DNA from 2 places in the Micromonospora sp. BQ11 genome. Region 1 is predicted to be linked to the other one. Evidence: riboswitches for the same ligand, from Rfam matches in the RefSeq annotation. Region 1 holds a riboswitch; the other holds the start of a gene.

Region 1 (5,447 bases):
GCGCAAGTTCGAGGAGGCCGGGCCGCCGCCCGTGCCACCGAAGGACCAGGACATCCGGATGCGGCTCGCGGGCGGCCGGACCGGCAAGCGCGCGGTGATGTGCGAGCAGCTCGAACTCGACAACCTCACCTACCCCTTCGACCTGGAGATCTGGTACGGCGACCGGGTCGCGGTGCTCGGCGCCAACGGGACGGGGAAGTCCCACTTCCTGCGCCTGCTGGCCCGGGGCGGCACCGACCCCGACCCCGCCAACGGGCCGGTCGACGGTGCCGAGAAGCTCGCCCCGGTCGCGCACGGCGGGATGGCCCGGCTCGGCGCCCGTGTCCGCCCCGGTCACTTCTCGCAGACCCACGACCGGCCGGAGTTGATGGAACGGACGCTGGTCGAGATCCTGTGGCGGGGCGACGAGCACCGCGCCGGCATGGACCGGCACGCGGCGATGGCGGCGCTGTCCCGGTACGAGTTGGCCGGGCAGGGCGACCAGCGCTTCGGCACCCTCTCCGGCGGGCAGCAGGCGCGGTTCCTCGTACTCCTGCTGGAGCTGTCGGGGACGACGCTGCTGTTGCTCGACGAACCCACCGACAACCTCGACCTGGCCAGCGCGGAGGCCCTGGAGACGGGCCTCGCGGCCTTCGCCGGAACGGTTGTCGCGGTGACCCACGACCGCTGGTTCACCCGCTCCTTCGACCGTTTCGTGCTGTTCCGCGGTGACGGCGAGGTGGTGGAGACCACCGAGCCGGTCTGGGACGTCCGGTGATCCCCGCCGGCGTCGGCGGGCGCTCGCGGCCGAGGTACTCGGCTGAACCGTTCCGCTCCCCCCGGCGGGCATAGGGTGGATCTCGTGACTGAGATGACGTACCGCCGGCTGGGCGACTCCGGGCTCGTGGTGTCCGTGGTCGGCATCGGCTGCAACAACTTCGGCCGCAAGCTCGACCTCGACGGCACCCGGGCGGTGGTCGACGCCGCCCTCGACGCCGGCATCACCTTCTTCGACACCGCCGACATCTACGGCGAACCGCAGGGCGGCTCCGAGGAGCTGCTGGGTCAGGCGCTCAAGGGCCGCCGCGACGACGTGGTGGTGGCCACGAAGTTCGGCATGGACATGCACGGCCTCAACGGGCCCGACTTCGGCGCCCGGGGCGCCCGGCGCTACATCGCGCGGGCGGTGGAGGCGTCGCTGCGCCGGCTCGGCACCGACCACATCGACCTGTACCAGATGCACGAGCCCGACCCGGACACCCCGATCGACGAGACGCTGGCGGCTCTGGACGACCTGGTCCGCGCCGGCAAGGTCCGCTACCTGGGCAACTCCAACTTCGCCGGCTGGCAGATCGCCGACGCCGACTGGACGGCGTCGTCCCAGGGCCGGACCCGGTTCGTCTCCGCACAGAACCACTACTCGCTGCTGGAGCGGAGCGTGGAGGCCGAGGTGATCCCCGCCTGCGAGCGCTTCGGCCTCGGCATGCTGCCGTTCTTCCCGCTGGCCAACGGCCTGCTCACCGGCAAGTACCGCCGGGACCAGGCACCGCCCGCCGGCAGCCGACTCGCCGGTGGCGGCCGGTACGCGGCCCGCCTCGCCGCCGCCGACTGGGACACCATCGAGGCCATCGAGGCGTACGCGGCGGACCGGGACCTGTCCATGCTCCAGGTGGCGATCGGTGGCCTCGCCGCCCAGCCGGCCGTGACGTCGGTGATCGCCGGCGCCACCACGCCCGAGCAGGTACGCGCCAACGCGGCGGCCGGTTCCTGGCAGCCCAGCGACGACGACCTGGCGGCCCTGCGCGCCGTACTCGACCGGTAGACCTCGCGGTTCCCGGCCGCTTTGCGGTCGGCGCGGTGCACGCGTTGCGAGGCCTGGTGCGCGCGTTGCCGGCGGGCGGTGCCGCGTGTTGCCGGCGGCCCGGCCCAGCAGGTCGGTGCCCCAGAGGTACAGGGCGCCGAGTCCGGCGATCACCCCGCCCGGCGGAAGCACCAGGCCCACCGCGTCGCACCACATGCGATGGTCGGTCTCCCGATAGCCGTCGACGTGCACGTACACGTCCGGCAGGAGCCTGCGCCACACCGGTGCGCGCAGCATCGACCAGGTCACCACACCCTCGGCGACGGCCGCGCCGGCCCGGAACGGCAGGAACGCGAGGCGGCGCGGAACCCGGGCGGCGGAGGGCATCCGGACAGCATGGCGTGACGGGACGCTCACCCGCCGCCCCCTCGTCGCCTTCGGACGGTCGGTGGGAAATCCGTACCCCCGCCCTTGGCGGATCCGAGGATCCGTCGTACGGTGACAGCCGCAAGTGACCCACGGGAGCCCGGTGTACCGGGCTGAGAGGGGGGCTGACAGCCCCCGACCGTCGAACCTGATCCGGGTAATGCCGGCGCAGGGAGGAGTGTTGCCGTGCCGTCCCTGGGACGCCTGCACCTGATCACCGACACCCGACCCGGACGGGACCCGCTCGCCGTGCTGCGGGCCGCCCTGCCGGTGGCCCGCGGCGAGCTGGTCGTCCAGGTCCGGGTCGGCGACGACGCCACCGACCGGGAGGCGTACGACCTGTCCCGCCGGGTCGTGGCGCTCTGCGCCCGCCACGACGTGACCTGCCTGGTCAACGACCGCCTGCACGTGGCCCTCGCGGTCGGCGCCGCCGGTGGGCACGTCGGCGCGCACGACCTGCCGGTCGGCGCGGCGCGGCGGGTGCTCGGGTCGGCCGCCGTGCTCGGCGCGACGGCCCGCGAGCCGGGTGCCGCCACCGAGGCGGTCGCCGCCGGGGCGAGCTACCTGGGCGTGGGGCCCTTCCGACCCACCCGGACCAAGGACGGACTGCCGCCGGCGATCGGTGTGGCCGGCGTGCGCGCCGTCGCCGAGGCGGTCACCGTGCCGGTGATCGCCATCGGTGGTGTGACGGCGGCGGACGTGCGCGAGCTGCGGGCCGCCGGCGCGTACGGGGTGGCGGTGGTGGGCGCGCTCTCCGGAGCCGCCGACCCCGCCCGTGCCACGGCGGAGCTGCTCGGGGCGTTGACGTGTTAAGCGGGGGCCCTTTCTATACATCAGGCGTTAAGAAGGGGCCCTTCCTTGCACCGGATGTGGCGGTGGTGGGGGCGGGGCCGGTCGGGCTGGCGATCGCCTGGCGGTGTGCCTCGCGAGGGCTGCGCGTCGTCGTGCACGATCCGGCGCCCGGTTCCGGGGCGTCGTACGTGGCCGCCGGGATGCTCGCGCCGGTGGCCGAGGCGTACTTCGGTGAGCACGAGCTGACCGGCCTGCTCACCGCCTCCGCCGCCCGCTGGCCGGCGTTCGCCGCCGAGCTGACCGAGGCGACCGGCGCCGACCTCGGCTACCGCACCGAGGGCACCCTGCTGGTCGGGCTCACCGCCGACGACCTGGCCGAGGCGCGGCGGCTGTGGGCGTTCCAGCAGGGGCTCGGACTGCCGGTGACGCCGCTGCGCCCCTCGGAGCTGCGGGACCGCGAGCCGGCCCTCGCCCCCCGAGTGCGTGGCGGCGCGCTCGCTGGCACCGACCACCAGGTCGACCCGCGCCGCCTGGTGCCGGCGCTGCGTACCGCCGCCGAGCGGGCCGGAGCGACGCTCACCGCCACGGCCGTCGCGCGCCTGTCCGAGGTGGACGCTCGCGTCACAGTGGTCGCCGCCGGCTGCGGCGCCGCGTCGCTGACCGGGCTGCCGGTCCGACCGGTGAAGGGTCAGGTGCTCCGGCTCCGCGCGCCCGGGGGCGCCGCGCCGGGCTTCCGGCACGTCATCCGGGGGTACGCCGACGGCGAGCACGTCTACCTCGTCCCGCGCGCCGACGGGGAGGTGGTGGTCGGGGCGACCGTCGAGGAGCGCACCGACACCACGGTCACCGCCGGGGCGGTGCTGCGCCTGTTGCGTGCCGCCGTGGACCTCCTACCGGAGCTGGCCGAGTACGACCTGGTCGAGGCGGTCGCCGGGCTGCGCCCCGGCACACCGGACAACGCCCCGATCCTCGGCCCGCTGCCCGGGCGGCCCGCCGTGCTGGCGGCGACCGGACACCACCGCCACGGCATCGTGCTCACCCCCGTCACCGCCGACCTGATCGCCGACCTGATCACCACCGGGGTGGCCGACCCGCTGCTGGCCCCGTTCACCCCGGACCGGTTCACCACCGAGGAGGGACACCCGTGGAACTGACCGTGAACGGTGCCGGCCGGACCCTGCCCGGCGGCTCCACCGTGGCGGACCTGGTCCGTGCCGTCACCGACCAGCAGCGCGGCCTCGCGGTCGCCGTCAACGGCGAAGTGGTGCCCCGGACCGGCTGGCCGGTGACCGCGCTGCGCGACGGCGACCGCGTCGAGGTGCTCAGCGCCGCGCAGGGCGGGTGAGCGTGGTGACCCTGACCCTGGACCTCGGCGGCGTCCCGTTCACGTCGCGCCTCATCCTCGGCACCGGCGGCGCCGCCAACCTGCACGTCCTGGAGCAGGCGATCCGGGCCTCCGGCACCGAGCTGGTCACCCTCGCCCTGCGTCGCGTCGACACCGCCCCCGGCACCGCCGGCGGGTTGCTCGACCTGCTCGACCGCTGCGGCGTACGCCTGCTGCCGAACACGGCCGGCTGCTACACGGCGGGCGAGGCCGTCAAGGTCGCCCACCTGGCCCGGGAGGCGTTCGACACCGACTGGGTGAAGCTGGAGGTGATCGGCGACGAGCGGACGCTGCTGCCCGACGGGGTGGAGCTGCTGCGTGCCGCCGAGGAACTCGTCGCGGACGGCTTCACCGTGCTGCCGTACACGTCCGACGACCCGATCCTGGCCCGCCGGCTGGCCGACGTCGGCTGCGCCGCCGTCATGCCGGCCGGCGCGCCGATCGGCTCCGGGCTGGGGGTGAGCAATCCGCACCACATCCGGCTGATCCGGCAGAGCGTCGACGTGCCGGTGATCCTGGACGCGGGCATCGGCACCGCCTCCGACGCGGCGCTCGCCATGGAGCTCGGCTGCGACGCGGTGCTGCTCGCCAGCGCGGTGACCCGGGCCGCCGACCCGGTGGCGATGGCCACCGCAATGCGGTACGCGGTCGAGGCCGGCCGCCTCGCGTACGGTGCCGGGCGGATCGAGCGCCGCTTCCACGCCCTCGCGTCCACGCCGGACGAGGGAAGGCCGGAGCTGTGACGGCGTCGTCGCGCCTCGACCCGCGTCCCGGCTCCGTCTCCTCCCGCCGTCCCTCGGGCGTCGTCGTGCTGACCGATCGGCGGCTGGCGCGCCGGCCGCTCGCCGAGGTGGTGGCGGCGGCCGTCGCCGGGGGAGTGCGGTGGGTGGTGCTGCGCGAGAAGGACCTGCCCCGGGTCGAGCGGGCCGCCCTCGCCGCCGACCTGCGGGCGATCCTGGCCGAGGCGGGCGGCACGCTGGTCGTCGCCGGTCCGGACCCGCTGGGCTCCGACGCCGTGCACCTGCCCGCCGCCGGCCCGTACCCACCGCCGCGCCTCGGTCTGGT
Region 2 (5,447 bases), on a different contig from region 1:
GTCCTGGAAGACCGAGCCGATCCGACGGGCCAGCGCCGGCGCGCGCCAGCGGTGCGGGGGAGTGCGGGCGTCGGCCCCGGCCAGCTCCGCCGTGGCGGCGACGCGACCGGTGCCCGGTTTCAGCAGCCCGCCGAGCAGCAGCGCGAGGGTGGACTTCCCGGCCCCGTTCGGGCCGAGGACGGCGAGCGCCTCGCCCGCGCGTACGGTCAGGTCGACGGCGGCCAGCCGGGGCGGCAGGCCGAGCCGTTCGGCGGCGAGCAGCGTCCCGCCCGCGGGCACGGTGGCCCGGCGGGGCGGTACGGGCCGGCCGGGCACCCAGACCCCGTCGGCGGCGAGCGCGTCGCCGTGTGTGCCGAAGACGGCCTCGGGGGTGCCGTCGACGCGCACGCCGCCGCCCGGCTGGAGCACGACCACCCGGTCGACCAGCGGCAGCGCCTCGGCGACCCGGTGCTCCACCAGGATCAACGTGGTGTCGGCGTCGACGGCCCGGGCCACCGCCTCCCGGACCAGCGCGGCACCGGCCGGGTCGAGGTTGGCGGTGGGCTCGTCGAGCAGCAGGAGCCCGGGGCGCAGGGCCAGCGCGCCGGCCAGGGCGAGACGCTGCTGCTCGCCGCCGGAGAGCGCGGCGGTGGGACGGTCCCGGTCGTACGGGAAGCCGACCCGGCGCAGCGCCTGGTCGACGCGCGGCCAGATCTCGGCGGCCGGTACGCCCCGGTTCTCCAGCCCGAACGCCACGTCGTCGCCGCAGCGGGCCATCACCAGCTGGGTCTCCGGGTCCTGAAAGACGATGCCGACCCGCTCCCGGTCCTTGCGCGGGTCCAGCCCGTCGATCTCGACGGTGCCCTCCTGCTCGCCGGAGTCCTCGGGCAGCAGGCCGGCGAGAGCCGCGAGCAGCGTGCTCTTGCCCGCCCCCGAGGGCCCGAGCAACAGCACCCGCTCCCCACGCTCCACCCGCAGGTCCGCTCCCCGCACCGCCCAGCGTTTCCGCCCGGCGTGCCGCCACCCGAACCCCCGCAGCTCCACCCGACCCACTACACCCACCCCCTCCGCCCACTGCTGTTGATCAAGAGGTTTGCGTCAGGACAACGGCTCCCGTTGACGCAAACCTCTTGATCAACGAGGGAGGGGGTGGGGTGGGTGGGGGTGGAGGTTAGATCAGTGCTCGGTCGCGGCCGGCGGGGAAGCGGTCCAGGACGCCGGTGTTGGCCAGGGCGCGCGTCAGGTACCAGGCGCCGGCGCCGGCGACGACCGTGGCGCTGAGCACGGTGATCACGAAGATCGGCACCCGGGCGCTCCACAGGTCGAGCGTCGTGTAGTACCGGGCCTGGTCGAAGATGGCCGCGGCCAGGCCGGCGAGGGCACCCGAGAGCAGGGCGGCCGGCAGGCGGAACGAGCGGTACCGGAAGGCGGCGAAGCCCAGCTCCGCGCCGAGGCCCTGGAACGCACCCTGGAGGATCGCCACGGCACCCCACTGGCTGCCCAGCAGCACCGAGATGAACGCGGCGAGGAACTCGCAGTAGAAGGCCGCCCCCGGCTTCCGGATGACGAGCCCGCCGAGCACGCCGGGCAGCAGCCAGATGCCGTAGATGACCGACTGGGCCGGCGGGAAGAACGCGAACGCGCCCTCGGTGGCGGCCCAGACAAGGTCCCAGGCCCAGAAGATGACGCCGAAGGCGACGGCGAGGACCGAGGCGACGACGATGTCGATCGTGCGCCAACGGGTGGTGTCGGTGGTGGTCATGCTGCGCTCCCAGTCCATGAGGTGAACCAGGAGAAGACGCACGCCGACGCCCGGATTGCCCGGACGGCGGCGCGGCTGGAGGTCGACCGAACTCCCTGCGCTGGCATTACCCAGATCAGGTTCGAGGGTCTGCGGGCGGTGCCCGCACTCTCAGCGCTGTGCGCTCCCCTGTCGGATGTGAAGTTGTCTCGTCGACGCTAACACCAGTGAAGATCATCGGGCAAAGTGATCTCTCCGCAGGTCATCCATCGACCGGGGCCGAGGTCGACCGGTATTCTCAGGCCGCCGGTCCCGCCACCCGGCAGAAGGACGCACACGTGACACCGGAAACCGAGGGCCCCGACCCGTCCCACGACGGCAGCGAGGCGCACCGCACAGGGATGGTCGGCCTGGCCGCACCGAACGCCCCGACCGGGACGCAGGGCGTACGCCCGGAGGAGTCGGCGGAGCGCGACGACGACGGCCCGCGCGGCGGGCTGGGCGGCCGGATCGGCTCGGTCGAGGTGCTCGCGGCACTGCTGGTGCTGCTGATCATCTTCCGGGAGCCGCTGGCCGGCCTCCTGTCCTCACCCCGACTCCAGACCTGGACCACCGTGTTCGTCTCGGTCATGGTCCAGGCGGTGCCCTTCCTCGTCTTCGGCGTGCTGCTCTCCGCGGTGATCGCCGTCTTCGTGCCCCGGTCGTTCTGGGCCCGGGCGCTGCCCCGCCATCCGGCCCTCGCGGTACCGGTGGCCAGCGCCGCGGGCGTGGTCCTGCCCGGCTGCGAGTGCGGCTCGGTGCCCATCGCCGGTTCGCTGATCCGGCGCGGCGTGACCCCGGCCGCCGCACTGGCCTTCCTGCTGGCCGCGCCGGCGATCAACCCGATCGTGCTCGCCGCCACCGCCGTCGCCTTCCCGAACAACCCGGAGATGGTCGTCGGCCGTGCGGTGGCCAGCCTCATCGTCGCCATGATCATGGGTTGGCTCTGGCTTCGCCTCGGCCGCGCCGACTGGATCCGGCTGCCCCGCCGTCCCGAGCTGGACGGTGGCCCGCGGGGCCTGGCGTTCTGGGCGGCGGTCCGACACGACGTCACCCACGCCGGTGGCTTCCTCGTGGTGGGCGCGATGGCCGCCGCCACCATCAACGTGTTGGTGCCCGAGCGGTGGTTGCAGACCCTCGCCGACAACCCGGTGCTGTCCGTGCTGGCCCTCGCCGTACTCGCCGTCCTGCTGTCCATCTGCTCGGAGGCGGACGCCTTCGTGGCGGCCTCGCTGTCGCAGTTCTCGCTCACGTCCCGGCTCGTCTTCCTGGTGGTGGGACCGATGGTCGACCTGAAACTGATCTCGATGCAGACCGGCGTCTTCGGCCGGCGGTTCGCGTCCCGTTTCGCGCCGACCACCTTCGTGGTGGCCGTCCTCGTCGCCGTCGGCGTCGGGGCGGTGCTGCTGTGAACCGGCAGGCGCAGGCCGTCGTCCTGCTGCTGCTCGGCGGCGCGGTGATCCGCGCCAGCCTCACCGACCTCTACCTGAACTACGTCAAGGAGGGGCTGCGTCCCTTCCTGGTCGCCGCCGGGATCGTCCTGGTCGTGGCCGCGATCATGACCCTCTGGTACGAGCTGCGCCCGGCCCGCCCCGCGTCGGTTCCGGCCGACGGCCCCGGCCTCGAAGGGCACGACGCACCCGGGCACGACGGGCACACCGACGACGACGGGCACGGCCACCACGAGCCGCGGGTCGGCTGGCTGCTGATCCTTCCCGTGCTCGGGCTGCTGCTGGTCGCCCCGCCGGCCCTCGGGTCGTACGCGGCTGGGCAGGCCGGCACCGCCCTGTCCAGCCAGCAGCAACCCTCGGACTACCCGCCGCTGCCCGAGGGCGACCCGGTGCGGGTGGGAGTGCTCGACTACGCCTCGCGGGCGCTGTTCGACAAGGGCACGTCCATCGGCGACCGGCGGGTGCTGATCACCGGTTTCGTCGCGAAGGGCCCGGACGGGCAGCCGATCCTCGCCCGGATCGTGCTCTCCTGCTGCGCCGCCGACGGGCGGCCGGTCAAGCTCGGCCTGACCGGCGACGTGCCCGCCGGTCTCCCCGACGACACCTGGGTCGAGGTGACCGGCCGGTACAGCGACCGGGTCGCCCCGGACCCGGTCAACGACGCGGAGATCCCGTACCTCGACGTGGAGTCGTGGAAGCAGGTGCCCGCCCCCAAGCGCCAGTACGAGTGAGGGCCGCCCCGCCTGGGTAGGCTGCCGATCATGCGGATCGAGGCCCGAGGACTGACCTTCGACGTACGCGCGGGTGGGCCGGAGGACGGCGCGCCCGTGCTCCTGCTGCACGGCTTCCCACAGCACTCCGGCGAGTGGGACGAGGTGGTGCCGGCCCTGCACGCCGCCGGCCTGCGCACGTACGCACTGGACCAGCGGGGTTACTCGCCGGGCGCGCGGCCGGAGGCCGTCGAGGCGTACGCGATGCCGGAGCTGACCGCCGACGCGGTGGCCGTGCTGGACGCCCTCGGCGTCGACGCGGCGCACGTGGTGGGGCACGACTGGGGTGCCGTGGTCGGCTGGGACCTCGCCGCCCGGCACCCCGACCGGGTCCGCACCCTGACGGCGGTGTCCGTGCCGCACCCCGCAGCCTTCGCCCACGCGCTGGCGAAGGACCCGCAGCAGAAGGCGCGCTCGGCGTACATCATGCTGTTCCGTCAGCCCGGCAGGGCGGAGAAGGCGCTGCTGGCGCTCAACGCCACCGGCCTGCGGCGGATGCTGCACGGCGTCGGCGACGACCGGCGGGTGGCCGCGTACGCCGACCCGATGCGCGAACCCGGCGCCCTCACCGCGGCGCTGAACTGGTACCGGGCGATGTCCCGCACCACGATGGCGTCCACCGGCCCGGTGTCGGTGCCGACCACCTACGTGTGGAGCGACCGGGACATCGCGGTGGGGCGGACCGCCGCGGAGGCGTGCGCCGAGAACGTGACCGGCGACTACCGGTTCGTCACGCTGCCCCGGGTGAGCCACTGGATCCCCGACGAGGCTCCCGCACCGCTGGCCGAGGCGATCCTGGCCCGCGTACGCGGTCTGGCCTGACCCGTTGGCCGGACCGGTCCGGCCGACGGCGCAACGAGAGGACACGGATGGACGGAGGAAGCGTGACGCTGAGCGGTGACGACTACCTGGCGGTGGTGACGGCGACGATGCACCGGGTGGCCGAGAGCCAGCGTGCGGCGGTGGCGCGGGCGGCGGACCTGGTCGCCGAGGCGGTCCGCGCCGACGGTGTCGTGCACGCCTTCGGCACCGGCCACTCCGAGGCGCTCGCCATGGAGATCGCCGGCCGGGCCGGTGGGCTGGTGCCGACCAACCGGATCGCCCTGCGCGACCTGGTGCTGCTCGGCGGCGGGTCGCCGGAGATGCTCGGGCCGATGCTGGAACGGGACCCGTCAGTGGCGCACCGCCTGTACGACCTGGCCCCGGTCCGCCCGCAGGACGTGTTCGTGCTCGCCTCCAACTCGGGCGTCAACGGCGCGATGGTCGAGTTCGCCGCCCTGGTGCGGGAGAAGGGGCACCGGCTGATCGTCATCACCTCCACCGAGCATTCCGGGCGGATGACCTCCCGCCACCCGTCCGGGCGCAAGCTCGCCGACTTCGCCGACGTCGTGCTCGACAACGGCGCCCCGTACGGAGACGCCACCCTTCCGCTGCCCGGCGGCGGCGCGGTGGGCGCGGTCTCCTCGA

The links. A riboswitch is a leader RNA that binds a small molecule or an ion and turns the genes downstream of it on or off. The one in region 1 is predicted to bind thiamine pyrophosphate.
Region 2: it holds a riboswitch for thiamine pyrophosphate, as region 1 does, so the genes downstream of both, ACTMSW_RS06755 (ECF transporter S component) here and thiE (thiamine phosphate synthase) in region 1, are expected to answer to the same signal.

What each region holds. Positions count from the first base shown of each region.
Region 1 is NZ_JBQHDB010000006.1:373,137-378,583, forward strand. Features, by position in the region: gene ACTMSW_RS16075 (ABC-F family ATP-binding cassette domain-containing protein) at 1-757, shown strand, start outside; gene ACTMSW_RS16080 (aldo/keto reductase) at 833-1,801, shown strand; TPP riboswitch at 2,290-2,398, shown strand; gene thiE (thiamine phosphate synthase) at 2,393-3,019, shown strand; gene thiO (glycine oxidase ThiO) at 3,013-4,152, shown strand; gene thiS (sulfur carrier protein ThiS) at 4,143-4,343, shown strand; gene ACTMSW_RS16100 (thiazole synthase) at 4,355-5,125, shown strand; gene ACTMSW_RS16105 (thiamine phosphate synthase) at 5,122-5,447, shown strand, end outside.
Region 2 is NZ_JBQHDB010000002.1:589,160-594,606, reverse strand. Features, by position in the region: gene ACTMSW_RS06760 (ABC transporter ATP-binding protein) at 1-1,032, opposite strand, end outside; gene ACTMSW_RS06755 (ECF transporter S component) at 1,151-1,741, opposite strand; TPP riboswitch at 1,816-1,921, opposite strand; gene ACTMSW_RS06750 (permease) at 2,122-3,171, shown strand; gene ACTMSW_RS06745 (TIGR03943 family putative permease subunit) at 3,168-3,941, shown strand; gene ACTMSW_RS06740 (alpha/beta fold hydrolase) at 3,972-4,802, shown strand; gene ACTMSW_RS06735 (sugar isomerase domain-containing protein) at 4,865-5,447, shown strand, end outside.